4 regions of the Peribacillus sp. FSL M8-0224 genome follow, and region 3 is predicted to be linked to each of the others. Evidence: riboswitches for the same ligand, from Rfam matches in the RefSeq annotation. Region 3 holds a riboswitch; each other region holds the start of a gene.
The links. Region 3 has a riboswitch for preQ1 ahead of queF (preQ(1) synthase). Riboswitches for the same ligand answer to the same signal wherever they lie in the genome.
Positions count from the first base shown of each region.

Region 1 (3,131 bases), 3.7 Mb from region 3:
TCTAAACCAAATAAAAAGCTTCCTGCCCCCAATAATGGAACGGCCCAAGGAGCTTTTTTTGCTATTTTACTCTCGAATTCATACGGCATTCGTGAGTTTGGACTGTTTACTCGTGAGTTTCGCACTTTTACTCGTGAATTTGGACTGTTTACTCGTGAGTTTCGCACTTTTACTCGTGAGTTTGGACTGTTTACTCGTGAGTTCGCACTGTTTACTCGTGAATTCGTACTGCACACTTAGTTTCGCACTTTTACTCGTGAGCGCTGTTTACTCGTGAATTTGCTCGCGAATTCGTACTGCACACTTAGTTTTGCACTTTTACTCGCGAATTTGCGCTGTTTACTCGTGAGTTTTGCACTTTTACTCGCGAATTCGTACTGTACACTTAGTTTCGCACTTTTACTCGTGAATTTGGACTGTTTACTCGTGAATTTGCGCTGTTTACTCGTGAGTTTGGAATGTTTACTCGTGGGTCACTTCAATCACGCAAAAAAAGGACCTAATCAGGTCCTTTTTTTGTCTATTCCTTTTTGCTTGCGATAATTGGCGCAGGAGAGCTTCATGCATTCCCCTTGAACATGCGGGCCATATTTTTCACGAAAGGCCTCGAGGCAATAGCATTTTTCTTCTTCTTTTTTGGTTCCATCCATCGAGTGCATCCCTCCTAGCATTTAACTGGAGACTACACGTTTCTCCAGTTCTACGTTGATTCGTCCCAACAATACGGCACCAATGGACTGAATGATCGTTTTAACGATGATTTGGCCGATGACCGCAGCGGGTACTGCTTCCCATGGCAATATATTGGCACCCAGAGGACTTAGGCCAATCACGACAAATATCACCGAATCGAAAAATCCTCCAACGATCCCGCTGTAAAACACCCTCCAACTCATCGGGAGCTTTAAACGGGTATAAATTTCCGTATCCGCTGTTTCTGCGACCACGAAGGATAATGCGGAAGCAAACACAATCAGTAACGTATCTCCTAATAAAAATGATACACATGCAGATAAAATAAGTGCAGTGACGATGCATATATAGGTCTTCGCGCGGCCGAATTTATTCTGGACCAGATCTCGGAAGATGAAGGTTCCCCCGATGAGCAATGTCCCCATCGGGATGATGAACATGCCAAAATGTAATGGCGCAAAAGCTGCTGTAACCACATTCGCCGTGATGATGGATACTAAATACAATAAAATTCTTAACATTTCTTAATTCTCCTTATACAGAAAAAACAGCACCCTAAGAAAGAGCCCTGTTCTCCTTAGTTTTTTTGAGAGGGTAGCTAGAACCTCTTCCGCCCGGGCGGATTATCATTTCCCTTATTCATCGTAGCTTGAAAGCGGTTGGAAATCAAGAAGTTTCCATACCGTCGATTTAAGTATGTATTCGCTGAAACCGATTGATTTAGCCATTTATTTCAATGGGCCTGTTTCCCCCTTTTGCCGATTTCTGTCGCATAAAACTGCTTGACCGTCTGTATATAAAAGCCGAAAATCAAAGATAGAGTCTTGTACCTTATTTGGCGAGGAGAAAAAGAATGATGAAAAAAACTACGTTTGTCTATCCTATTTATATCTCAACCACACCAGAGAAGCTTTGGGAAGCCTTGACGAGTGGTGAAGTCACGAAGAAATACCACTTCGGATTACAAGTTCAGTCTGACTGGCAAGAAGGGTCAGCCGTTAAATATTTGCTGGAAGATGGGCGGATTACCGATCATGGGCATGTACTTAAATGCGAGCCGTTGCACCTGCTCTCGTTTACATGGATCATGGCAGGAGACGAAACACCTCGCGAGCAGCCTACACGGGTCACTTTTGAATTACAGAAAATGGACGATTCGACTGTGAAGTTAATTCTTAGGCATGAGGAGCTATTGGAGACGGATTTCGTATATGATGACAATACCTTTGAAGGCTTGAATAATGGATGGCCAGCCCTTTTAAGTAACCTGAAGAGCTTGCTTGAAACTGGACGGACCCTCCCGCCCATATCAGTAGACTGGGATAATTAAACGGAAACTATAAAAACACATTGAAAGAGAGTTGAGTTAATAATGGATACCCAAATAATCACGAAATTTAAGATAATCAAGCCAGCTAATGAAGTGTTTGAAGCCATTGTGAATCCTGAAAAAATCGGGAATTTCTGGTTCTCATCAAGTTCGGAAAGATGGGAAAAAGGCAGGACGCCTACATTGAGATACAACGAATACGATGCTGAAGTGGTCATTCATGTATTGGAAGTAGAGGAAAATAGGAAAATCGTGTTTGCATGGGGCGGAAATGATCAAGAAACGATTGTTACCATTACACTAAAAGAGTTGGATAAAACGAGTACGATCATTGAAGTGAACGAATCTGGATTGAGTGAAGACGACCCTGAAATAATAAACAAAATGATCGGACAAAAAGAAGGTTGGGTATATACATTAACCTGTTTAAAGGGTTATTTAGAAAATGGCGTTACTACTTTGAGAGCATCATTAGTTTTTTAATAAATTGCATAAACCCTCAATAAACTGGGGGTTTATCCTTTGCAACACTGGTGAAACAAATGGCAAAATCCCACTTAAAAAACAGTACTTTATCATTCGACCTAATAATTGACATTTGAAAATCCGTGAGCTATCATCCTAATTAACCAGTGGTCAATTAATAAGGAGGTGACAAGATGTCGCCAAGGAAATCGGCAGGTCAAGAATTATCCAGGGACATGGTTTTGAATGAAGCTAGAAACCTTTTTGCAGCGTTAGGGTATTCGAATGTCTCGATGAGGCAATTGGCTAAATCATTGGATTGCAGTCATGGAGCCATTTATTATCATTTTAAAAACAAGGCGGAAATATTTTATAGTTTGGTGAAAACGGATTTTTCCGTTTTAAATTCTTTAATCGATGATATCATCCTGTCGAAAAATGACCCTTCTGTAAAAATGGAAAAGATTTTATTGTGCTTCTTGGAGTTCGGTTTAACCCAACAGAATCATTATTCCATCATGTTCTTATCGAAGGAAAAAGAAATTCAGCAGTTACTTCAATTCGACTCTAATAAAACATACGAAAAGCTAATCCAGTCCTTGACGGATCTAACGGACAACAAACTAAATCCTGCATCCATTTG
Region 1 is NZ_JBBOOJ010000001.1:3,828,011-3,831,141, forward strand. It holds gene MKX49_RS18385 (PadR family transcriptional regulator) at 1-5, shown strand, start outside; gene MKX49_RS18390 (hypothetical protein) at 504-650, opposite strand; gene MKX49_RS18395 (VUT family protein) at 672-1,214, opposite strand; PreQ1 riboswitch class I at 1,265-1,307, opposite strand; gene MKX49_RS18400 (SRPBCC family protein) at 1,547-2,023, shown strand; gene MKX49_RS18405 (SRPBCC family protein) at 2,066-2,506, shown strand; gene MKX49_RS18410 (TetR/AcrR family transcriptional regulator) at 2,683-3,131, shown strand, end outside.
Region 1: it holds a riboswitch for preQ1, as region 3 does, so the genes downstream of both, MKX49_RS18395 (VUT family protein) here and queF (preQ(1) synthase) in region 3, are expected to answer to the same signal.

Region 2 (3,131 bases), on a different contig from region 3:
TAGATCATGAAGAATAGTAAGAAGAGGAGTGCAAGCGCAGCTAGCGTATATTGGTTCATTTCAACAGATAGCAGTCCATAGGGAATCAGTGATAGGAAGAAAAAGTATATAAGGTTGCCAAGTGCCGTCGCCAATAAAAAGTCTTTGAAAGTGATGGTGCTGACTCCAGCTGCCAAGTTAATTAAGCTTGTTGGGATAAGCGGGAAAATCCTGCCTGTAAACACGTACATGAAGCCATGCTCCACTACAGATTCTTGCCACTTTTCACCAATCTTCTTTAAAAGAAGCTCCTGAAACCAGTTTCTGGCTGCATAAAAAATGAATCCTGAGGCAACAACACTTGTAAACCAACTCCATAGATAGCCATATATGAATCCGAATATCGTGACATTGATGGTCAGGAGCAAAATTAAGGGGATGATTGTAAAAGAATTTTGTACAAACATCAATACGAATGTCACAATAAATGTAAGCAAAAGATTTTCCTTCAATATGCCAATCACAGAATCCAAATCACTTTTCCAAACCAAAGTGAACAGTTCTGCATTAGAGTATATAAAAATTGCGATTACAAGTAGACCGATTATGGTCAGGACTTTTTTCAAAGGGCCACCACCATTCTTACTAATAGTTTATCATTTTCGAGTTCAATGGTGAAAAAAAAGAGCTGCCGCATCATGCAGACAGCTCTTTTCCATTATAGTGGCTTAACGGCGCGAAGATTCCTTTTAAAGCCACTTTTCAAACTGAATTCTTTTGTTCATTCCATAAATAATTGGCGCTCCAATCAGGAGGACAACGAACTCACCGACAGCTGTAGTCATCCAGCTTAGCCAGAATGGCAAGCCAAAGGCAAGGTTCAGTTCAATTGCAATTAAAAACATTGTGAACGTGAAAAAGATAATCGTAGCGATCATACGTCCTTTAATGCCTTTTATGAAACGAGAAACATAAATGACAAGCAATAAGGCGAGCAGGGATTGCCCCACCCCAAAAATCAAATCATATGGCACCATCGGCGAAAAGAGCAGATTCGATATGAAGACTCCTCCAACGATACCGTAGATATATTTTTTATTGAATACAATCAGATGATTCAACATTTCCGGTACACGGAATTGGAACATCTCAAAAGCTATTGGTTTAAAAACCAATGAGACCGCCACATACAAGGCAGCCAATAACCCGTTTATCACGAGTGTACGAACATTCATTTTACTCTCTCCCTAGTTTTTTATCGTGGGATGGTTACGAACCACGTGCAGGCGTTTACCCGATGATTAATAGTATCCCATGTAAGCTTGTTTCGTCAATTTGTAAAGAATGGTTTTAATTTATAGGTTTCCAATCAGATGAAGCAGCACAATTGGATTTTGAATTATTGCAATGAAGGATGATATTATTTCAATATGTACATAAAAAGGAGTGAATATTAATATGTCGATCGAAAGTGTCAAAAGCCATTTTAAACAATGGAATCGGGAAGGCGACGTAAAGGAGTTCGAAACATCTAGTGCAACGGTGATTGAGGCAGCGGAAACCATCGGTGTTATCCCAGCGCGGATTGCCAAGACCCTTTCCTTTAAAGGGGAAGGTGAACACGCGATTTTGGTCGTTGCCGCAGGGGACGCGAAAGTGGATAATAAGAAATTTCGTCAGACGTTCGGTTTCAAGGCACGAATGCTTTCACCTGATGAAGTGCTTGCACAGACCGGCCATGCAATCGGAGGCGTTTGCCCGTTTGGCCTGGCAAACGATTTAGCTGTTTTTCTTGATGTATCGATGAAACGCTTCGAGTCATTGTTTCCGGCTTGCGGCAGTTCAAACTCTGCAATAGAACTTACACTCGCTGAATTGTTTGAATATTCAGGTGCAAAGGATTGGGTAGATGTTTGTAAGGGGTGGGAAGAAAAGCGGAATGTGGATACGGCGGCAGGAAATGCAGTTGATGGCATTTGAAATGGGATGGAATCCACTACAGTGAACTTTATTTGCGGGGGCCTCATGCATTTCTTTTATTAAAGCGGAAAACGGGCAGAAAGTGTTCCTGATCGGAGGGTGAAAGATGTTAAATGGAAGCGAAAGAAAAAGCAATAGCAGCTATCTGAGTCTTAAAACTCTTTATGAAAAAAATATAACGGTTAAGAGCATTGCCCAGGAGCTTGAGTTTTGCCATAAAAACGATCTGGCGCTGGATATCCAGAAAGCAATGAAAAAAAAGAATTTTGATATATTGGCAGTCCAAGATCAAGGGGAAATCATCGGATATATCGAAAGGCAAGAACTAGGTGAAGGAAGTATTTCTGAATATATGAGAAACTTCTCACCAAGGGAAATGGTTTCGAATTCAACCCCTTTGATTCAGCTTCTCCATATTTTTAAGAATAAGACAAGGGTGTTCGTATTAGAGAATAATTCAATTAAAATGTTGATTACCCATGCCGACCTCCAAAAGCCTCCGATCAGGATGCTGATATTCGGATATATTACCTTATTGGAAATGAGGATGAGCGATATCATCCTGGATAGATTCGGCGATGGCAGCTGGTATCCAATGATCAGCGAAGACCGTTTAGAAAAGGCAACTGAATTATATAAAAGGAGAATCGATAAAAATGAGGATATCAATATAATAGAGTGCCTGCAAATCAGTGATAAATTCGATATTATACATAAAGATAAAGAATTGAGGCACTTCTTCCAAATCCCTTCGAAAAGTAAAGGGAAGAAGGATGCGAATGCCATCCGAAAATTACGGGATAAGATTTCCCATGCTAATGAACTGGGTCTGGACATGTCATGGATGGAAATCATCGAGGTTGTCGAGTCCTGCGGCCGACTGCTCGAAATCTCTGAATCCTATCCTTATGAAAAATAAGATCCAGCTAATCATGCTGGTTCTTTTTTTTGCGCATCCAGATAGAAAAAAACTGCCCATATCAGGCAGTCTCCCCGAAAAACTCAAAACTCCGGCAGTTGATCCAGGTTATTTTCTTTAATCCCATCGGGCTCACTCCGTAATATGTCACGTCCATATTTATGAAAGACGTCAACGTTGGCCAGGTTGCCAGCTTTGGCTTCCGCAAGGGCTGTGGGGTAGTCGAGTTCGCGGCCGGAGTCCGTCTTGATGG
Region 2 is NZ_JBBOOJ010000002.1:52,094-55,224, forward strand. It holds gene MKX49_RS28250 (TVP38/TMEM64 family protein) at 1-605, opposite strand, end outside; gene MKX49_RS28255 (QueT transporter family protein) at 729-1,214, opposite strand; PreQ1 riboswitch class I at 1,221-1,265, opposite strand; gene MKX49_RS28260 (YbaK/EbsC family protein) at 1,438-1,959, shown strand; gene MKX49_RS28265 (hypothetical protein) at 2,066-2,878, shown strand; gene MKX49_RS28270 (DUF3892 domain-containing protein) at 2,962-3,131, opposite strand, start outside.
Region 2: it holds a riboswitch for preQ1, as region 3 does, so the genes downstream of both, MKX49_RS28255 (QueT transporter family protein) here and queF (preQ(1) synthase) in region 3, are expected to answer to the same signal.

Region 3 (3,131 bases):
ATAATCAAACATTTCAAAAGCAGTAAAATCGAGAAAGTTAATATTCAAAATTATCTGATATTTTTCAGGAGGTGTCAACACTTTTTTTTTTGACCTACTCTATTTTCCGGTTAAATAAAAAACGACCTGGCTTAAATACATGACAGCCAGGTCGTTTTTATTATACGAACTATATTTATATTTTAGTTAAAATAATACCGATTAATGCCGCTAGAACACCGGCAATTTGATAGGTTTTTAGTTTTTCCTTGAATATATAACATCCAGCGAATACGACAACCAAACAGTTCAGGCTGACGACAGGGAAAATGATGCTTGCGATGCCGGTGTTCAACGCAAAGAAATAACATCCATAGCCTATCATGCTTAAAAAGCCTACTAAGGAACCGATTTTGACTTCCTTTAGCTTGATTTTTTCTTTTTTAAAGGCTAGAGCCGAAAGAAGATAAAGCATTCCGCCTCCATACATTGATACAAGGATATCAAGGGAGTTTAAATGAAGACGTGTTGATGTCGTCATAAGAATGCCGAGCACACCAAAAGATAAGATGGAGAGTAATGTGTGCATCATCCATGGGACATATTGATGATTACCTTTTGCATTAGGTGTATATTGGATGACTAATGTAGCGATAAACATGCAGGCGATTCCACTCCACTGCAAGGAAGAAATATGTTCGTGAAAAATTAAAGCTGCACAGAGAATGGGGAATATGGCATTCGCTGCGATTAATGGAGATGTCAAGCTTGCCGGACCCTTTTCAAAGGCGCTTGCCATCTGGATGTTACCATTGGCGTTCAGTACACCAATTGCTGCACCAAGCATGATGGACAGCCAGTTCATCTGCAAACCATCCATTAATACTCCATAAACAATGGACAAAATAAATGCTGAAAAATAAAAGAAAAATTGGATATGTATCTTGGAATACCCTTTTCCGCTGCTCCATTTAAAAATGCTGTTATTGATTCCGAAGCATAAACTCGTGATGAGTGCTGCAAAAATCCACATTGACTTAATCTCTTCCTTCGTGTAGGATAAACTTCTTCTACATTTTAAGCTGAATGCCATCAAGAATCAAACCAAATTTAAAATGTATGATTGACAGATTAGATTATTTTTTCTATATTTACTATGACAATTTTAAAATATTTCCCGATATACGGGAGAGGTTCATAGCATCACCCTCTTAAAAAAACTATGGCTTTGATATTTTTCGCGAATCAACCATATCTTTGAGGAGATATGGTTTTTGTTATATAGAGGCCCATTTTATGAATCTCCCTGAAATGTGGGATTAGGAGGACTTTTCATGTCTGGAAGAAAAGAAGAAGAATTAAAAAAAGATATCACACTGCTTGGGAATCAAGGAACAAAATATACATTCGACTATGCTCCTGAAATCCTTGAATCATTCGATAACAAGCATCCGAACCGGGATTATTTCGTCAAATTCAATTGCCCGGAATTCACTAGTTTATGTCCGATCACGGGCCAGCCGGACTTTGCTACCATTTACATCAGCTATATTCCCAGTGTGAAAATGGTGGAAAGCAAGTCTTTGAAACTTTATTTATTCAGCTTCCGCAATCATGGTGATTTCCATGAAGACTGCATGAACATCATCATGAATGATTTAATCGAATTGATGGACCCTAAATATATTGAAGTATGGGGCAAGTTTACACCAAGGGGCGGAATTTCCATCGACCCTTACACGAATTATGGGAAACCAGGTACGAAGTATGAGGAAATGGCGAATTACCGCTTGATGAATCATGACTTATACCCGGAAACCGTGGATAATCGCTAAAGAATGGAGAGACAATGGGCATATGCCCGTTGTCTTTTTTTTAGTTATAGCTAATTTCGATCAGTGGTTCTGTCATTCTGTCCTTTTTAAAAGTACAAATGTCCTCCTATAATGGAATTTCCACTTGATTGTTTCGAGAAAAAGCGTAATAATAGGGAGAGTTAATTTTGACAGAATATTTACGAAAATAGGGGATGTCGAGATGAAAGTTGCAAAGTTTGGTGGAAGTTCACTTGCGTCAGGTGAACAGTTGAGGAAGGTATTCGAAATTGTTGTTTCTGATCCAGAGAGGAAGATTGTGGTCGTTTCCGCTCCAGGAAAACGCAATTCCGATGATATAAAGGTAACGGATTTATTGATTGAAGCTGCGGAACAGCAGCTGCGCGGGGATAACGGAGAGCATTTGATAGAAGATGTTGTATCCCGCTATGCGAGCATTGCTGCAGAGTTGGATATATCCGAGAGTGTCATCACAGGGATTCATGAAAATTTAATGGCACTGCTGCATGCAGATCAATCTAACCCGAAGCGCTATCTGGATGCCTTGAAGGCCGGTGGCGAGGATAATAATGCGAAGCTGGTCGCAGGTTATTTCCAAAGCCTTGGAGTGGAGGCGCAGTATATCAATCCGAAGAAGGCAGGCTTGATCGTAACGGATGAAGGTGGATTTACCAGGGTGCTGCCAGAGTCTTATGATCGGTTATATGCTCTGCGTGATGAGCCAGGAATCGTTGTATTTCCAGGATTCTTCGGATATACGTTAGATGGTGATGTGTTAACCTTCTCAAGAAGCGGTTCCGATATTACGGGTTCGATTCTTGCTAATGGGGTCAAGGCTGATTTGTATGAGAACTTTACGGACGTGGATGCCGTTTATGCGGTGAATCCAAATGTGGTTTCCAATCCGAAGGGAATCCGGGAACTAACCTATCGTGAGATGCGTGAGCTTTCTTATGCAGGTTTCTCGGTATTTCATGATGAGGCGCTGATTCCTGCATTCCGTGCGGGAATACCTGTCCATATCCAGAATACGAACAATCCGGCGGCACAAGGGACCCGCATTGTGAATACACGGGATAATACGAACGGGCCGGTTATTGGGATTGCGAGTGATAAAGGATTTTGCAGTATTTACATTAGCAAATATTTGATGAACCGGGAAGTTGGTTTTGGCCGGAAACTGCTGCACATCCTCGAGGATTATGGAGTTTCATATGAGCATATTCCATCAGGCATCGATGATGTGACGCTTATTCTTAGGCAGGACCAGATGAAAGGGGATGCCGAGAAGAAAATCATTTCCCGAATCAAGAAAGA
Region 3 is NZ_JBBOOJ010000001.1:93,328-96,458, forward strand. It holds gene MKX49_RS00465 (BA3454 family stress response protein) at 1-81, opposite strand, end outside; gene MKX49_RS00470 (EamA family transporter) at 176-1,012, opposite strand; PreQ1 riboswitch class I at 1,164-1,209, shown strand; gene queF (preQ(1) synthase) at 1,314-1,814, shown strand; gene MKX49_RS00480 (aspartate kinase) at 2,017-3,131, shown strand, end outside.

Region 4 (3,131 bases), 3.7 Mb from region 3:
TTTCAACAGGGCCGGGTTTCCCCCAGATATCGTCACGAAGGAAAAACCGGAACCCCCAATTCGCTTCAGCTCATCCCATATTTCATCGGCAGTCATCTGAACGGTATCTTCCTTACCTGTGCCATCCCATGTAAATGCGGAATCACACCAGGAACATGAATAATCGCAGCCGGCCGTCCGAACGAACATGGTTTTTTGACCAATGACCATTCCCTCTCCTTGGATGGTCGGCCCGAAGATTTCCATAACCGGGAGTTTACTCACTTTCCATCCACTCCCGTCTGGCTTCGGCATAGCTTGTCGGCGTTTCGTACAGTCGAACAAATTCGACTCTAGCACCCTCATATTCTTTTAATGATAGGGCTTCGGCCATTTTTTCATAAATCCAGACAACCATATTTTCAGCTGTTGTATTCATGAGCGGCAGGGTTTCATTCAAATAACGATGATCCAGGTGGATTTCGATTTCATTTTTCCATATATCCTTGATGTCACCAAAATCTATCATCAACCCGCGTGAATCCGTATACCCGCTCAATCCGAAAATGACTTTATACGTGTGGCCATGCAGGTTCTTGCATTTCCCTTCATAGTCATGCAGATGGTGCGCCGCGTCAAAGGTGAATTCCTTACTCACGAGAACCCTCTTGTTTGTATACTTCAATTGGCTGCGCTGAATATCTTCATCTATTTTCTGGAGTTTATCCACTATCTTAAAACCGTACATCATGAAAGCACCTTCCGTCTGCTTACATAGTCATCGAGTCCTTTTTTCCGCAGATTACATGCCGGACAATCTCCACAGCCATCGGAGATGATTCCGTTATAGCAAGTCAGGGTCTTTTCGCGGACAAAGTCGAACGCGCCAAGCTGGTCAGCAAGCTCCCATGTTTCCTCTTTATTAAGCCACATTAGCGGCGTATCAATCACGAATGACTGGTCCATCGATAAGTTCAAGGTCACATTCAACGATTTAATGAATACATCGCGGCAGTCAGGATATCCGCTGAAATCCGTTTCACAGACTCCTGTGACAATATGTTTAGCGCCAATCTGGCTCGCCAGCACTCCGGCAAACGAAAGGAACAGCAAATTCCTCCCTGGCACGAACGTCGACGGCAGTTCCCCTTCTTCTCCGTCCGACACTGCGATATCACTTCTTGTCAATGCATTCGGTGCCAGTTGGTTCAGCAGCGACATGTCAAGGATATGGTGGTTCACGCCCAATTCCTTGGCAATGTTTTGAGCGCATTCGATTTCCAAGCTATGCCGCTGATTATAATCGAACGTCACCGCTTCCACTTCCTCAAATCTCTCCAATGCCCAAAACAGGCACGTCGTACTGTCCTGCCCTCCGCTAAACACAACCACTGCCTTTTCTTTCTTCTTCATTCTATAAAACTCCTTTTTACGGAAAAAAACAGCACCCTAAGAATAGAGCACTGTTTCTCCTTAGTTTTTTTGAGAGGGTAGCTAGAACCTCTTCCGCCTTAACGCGGAATATTATATTTTTCCAAGTCAATAGTAACTTGAAAATGATAAGAAATCAAGATGTTTATATAAAGTGAACATTAGACCTGGTGGAAAATTTGGTTAACTTTTCATTACTTAAAAATCACATTAAAAATCCGATAAAAAGAGTGAATAAAATATCGATAAAGGGGTCCAATAATTTGAAAAGCATTAAAGCAAAGGTATTGGTGGCATTTTCACTCATCATATCTTTATGTGTCATCTTAGGAGCATTCAACATTTATAGCAGCAACAAGTCACTGGTATACTCACAGGATATCATCGAAAGGGAACTTCCGCTTCTTTTCCAAGACGAAAAGCTCCTATATAATCTATCACAAAGAACCGCATTCGTCCGGGCCTATATTCTATATGGCGACGAGAGTTATAAAGAAAGGTTCTTACAATATACCGAAGAAAGCCAGGTCATCCAGGAGGAACTCCTAGCCTTAAGCGATTCTGATAAAACAAAGGAATTGATCGAGAAGAGCGTGGATTGGAGGACGATGATTGTAGAACGGGTATTTATCCAGTATGAAAAAGGAAATGAAGAACGCGCCAAAGAGATACTCAAAAATGAAGTGGCGCCAATCAGCAATGAAGTAATGGAGGGTTTCAAGGAGCTTGCTTCTAAACGCGAGGAATTGATTGTCGCTTCAGGTAAAACCGTCATCGAAAGCGGGAAATCGGTCAAGACGACAAGTATCATCTTATCCATTGCAGCAGTCCTTATCGGCCTTGTGCTGGCGCTTGTTACTGCCAACCTCATTACCACCCCCCTCCTTAAAATTAGGGACAGGATGAAAATGGTGGCTGACGGAGAGCTGAATCATGAGCCCCTGGAGCAAAAGTCATATGATGAACTGGGCGAATTAACGGTCTCCGCCAACCTAATGCAGAAAAACCTTCGTGATACGATCGAAAAAATGCTCGTTGTTTCGCAATCCGTTACCAACCAAAGCGAGGATCTGACTCAATCAGCAAATGAAGTGCAGCAGGGCAGCAAGCAAATAGCGTCTACGATGTATGAACTTTCGGAAGGTTCGGAGTCACAAGCCAGCCGGGCAGCCGAAATGGTTCGCATGATGGATGATTTCACCGGCAGGATCGAGTTGGCCCACCTGGAAGGAGCGGATGTGGCTAGAAGTTCAACCGAAATCCTTTCCTTGACCAAGGACGGCACCGCTTTAATGCGCAGTTCAGTCCAACAGATGCAAAGTATTGATGGGATTGTCAAAAATGCCGTAGAGCAAGTGAAAGGGCTCGATTCTCAATCACAGCAAATCTCGCAGCTTGTGCAGGTCATCAAAGATATATCCAATCAAACCAATCTATTGGCGCTGAATGCAGCCATAGAGGCCGCTCGTGCTGGTGAACATGGCAAGGGCTTTGCCGTCGTCGCCGATGAAGTGCGGAAACTCGCTGAAGAGGTCACACACTCCGTTGGGGATATCACCAATATTGTCTCCGCCATTCAAACGGGTTCAAAAACAGTCGTCCACTCCCTGGAAGATGGTTATACTCAAGTGGATGAAGGCACGAAACAGATCACACTCACAGGCCGAACCTTTGAAACAATCAATCACTCTGTCGGGAATATGGAAATGAAAATACAGCAT
Region 4 is NZ_JBBOOJ010000001.1:3,832,172-3,835,302, forward strand. It holds gene queE (7-carboxy-7-deazaguanine synthase QueE) at 1-264, opposite strand, end outside; gene queD (6-carboxytetrahydropterin synthase QueD) at 257-727, opposite strand; gene queC (7-cyano-7-deazaguanine synthase QueC) at 727-1,392, opposite strand; PreQ1 riboswitch class I at 1,447-1,489, opposite strand; gene MKX49_RS18435 (methyl-accepting chemotaxis protein) at 1,674-3,131, shown strand, end outside.
Region 4: it holds a riboswitch for preQ1, as region 3 does, so the genes downstream of both, queC (7-cyano-7-deazaguanine synthase QueC) here and queF (preQ(1) synthase) in region 3, are expected to answer to the same signal.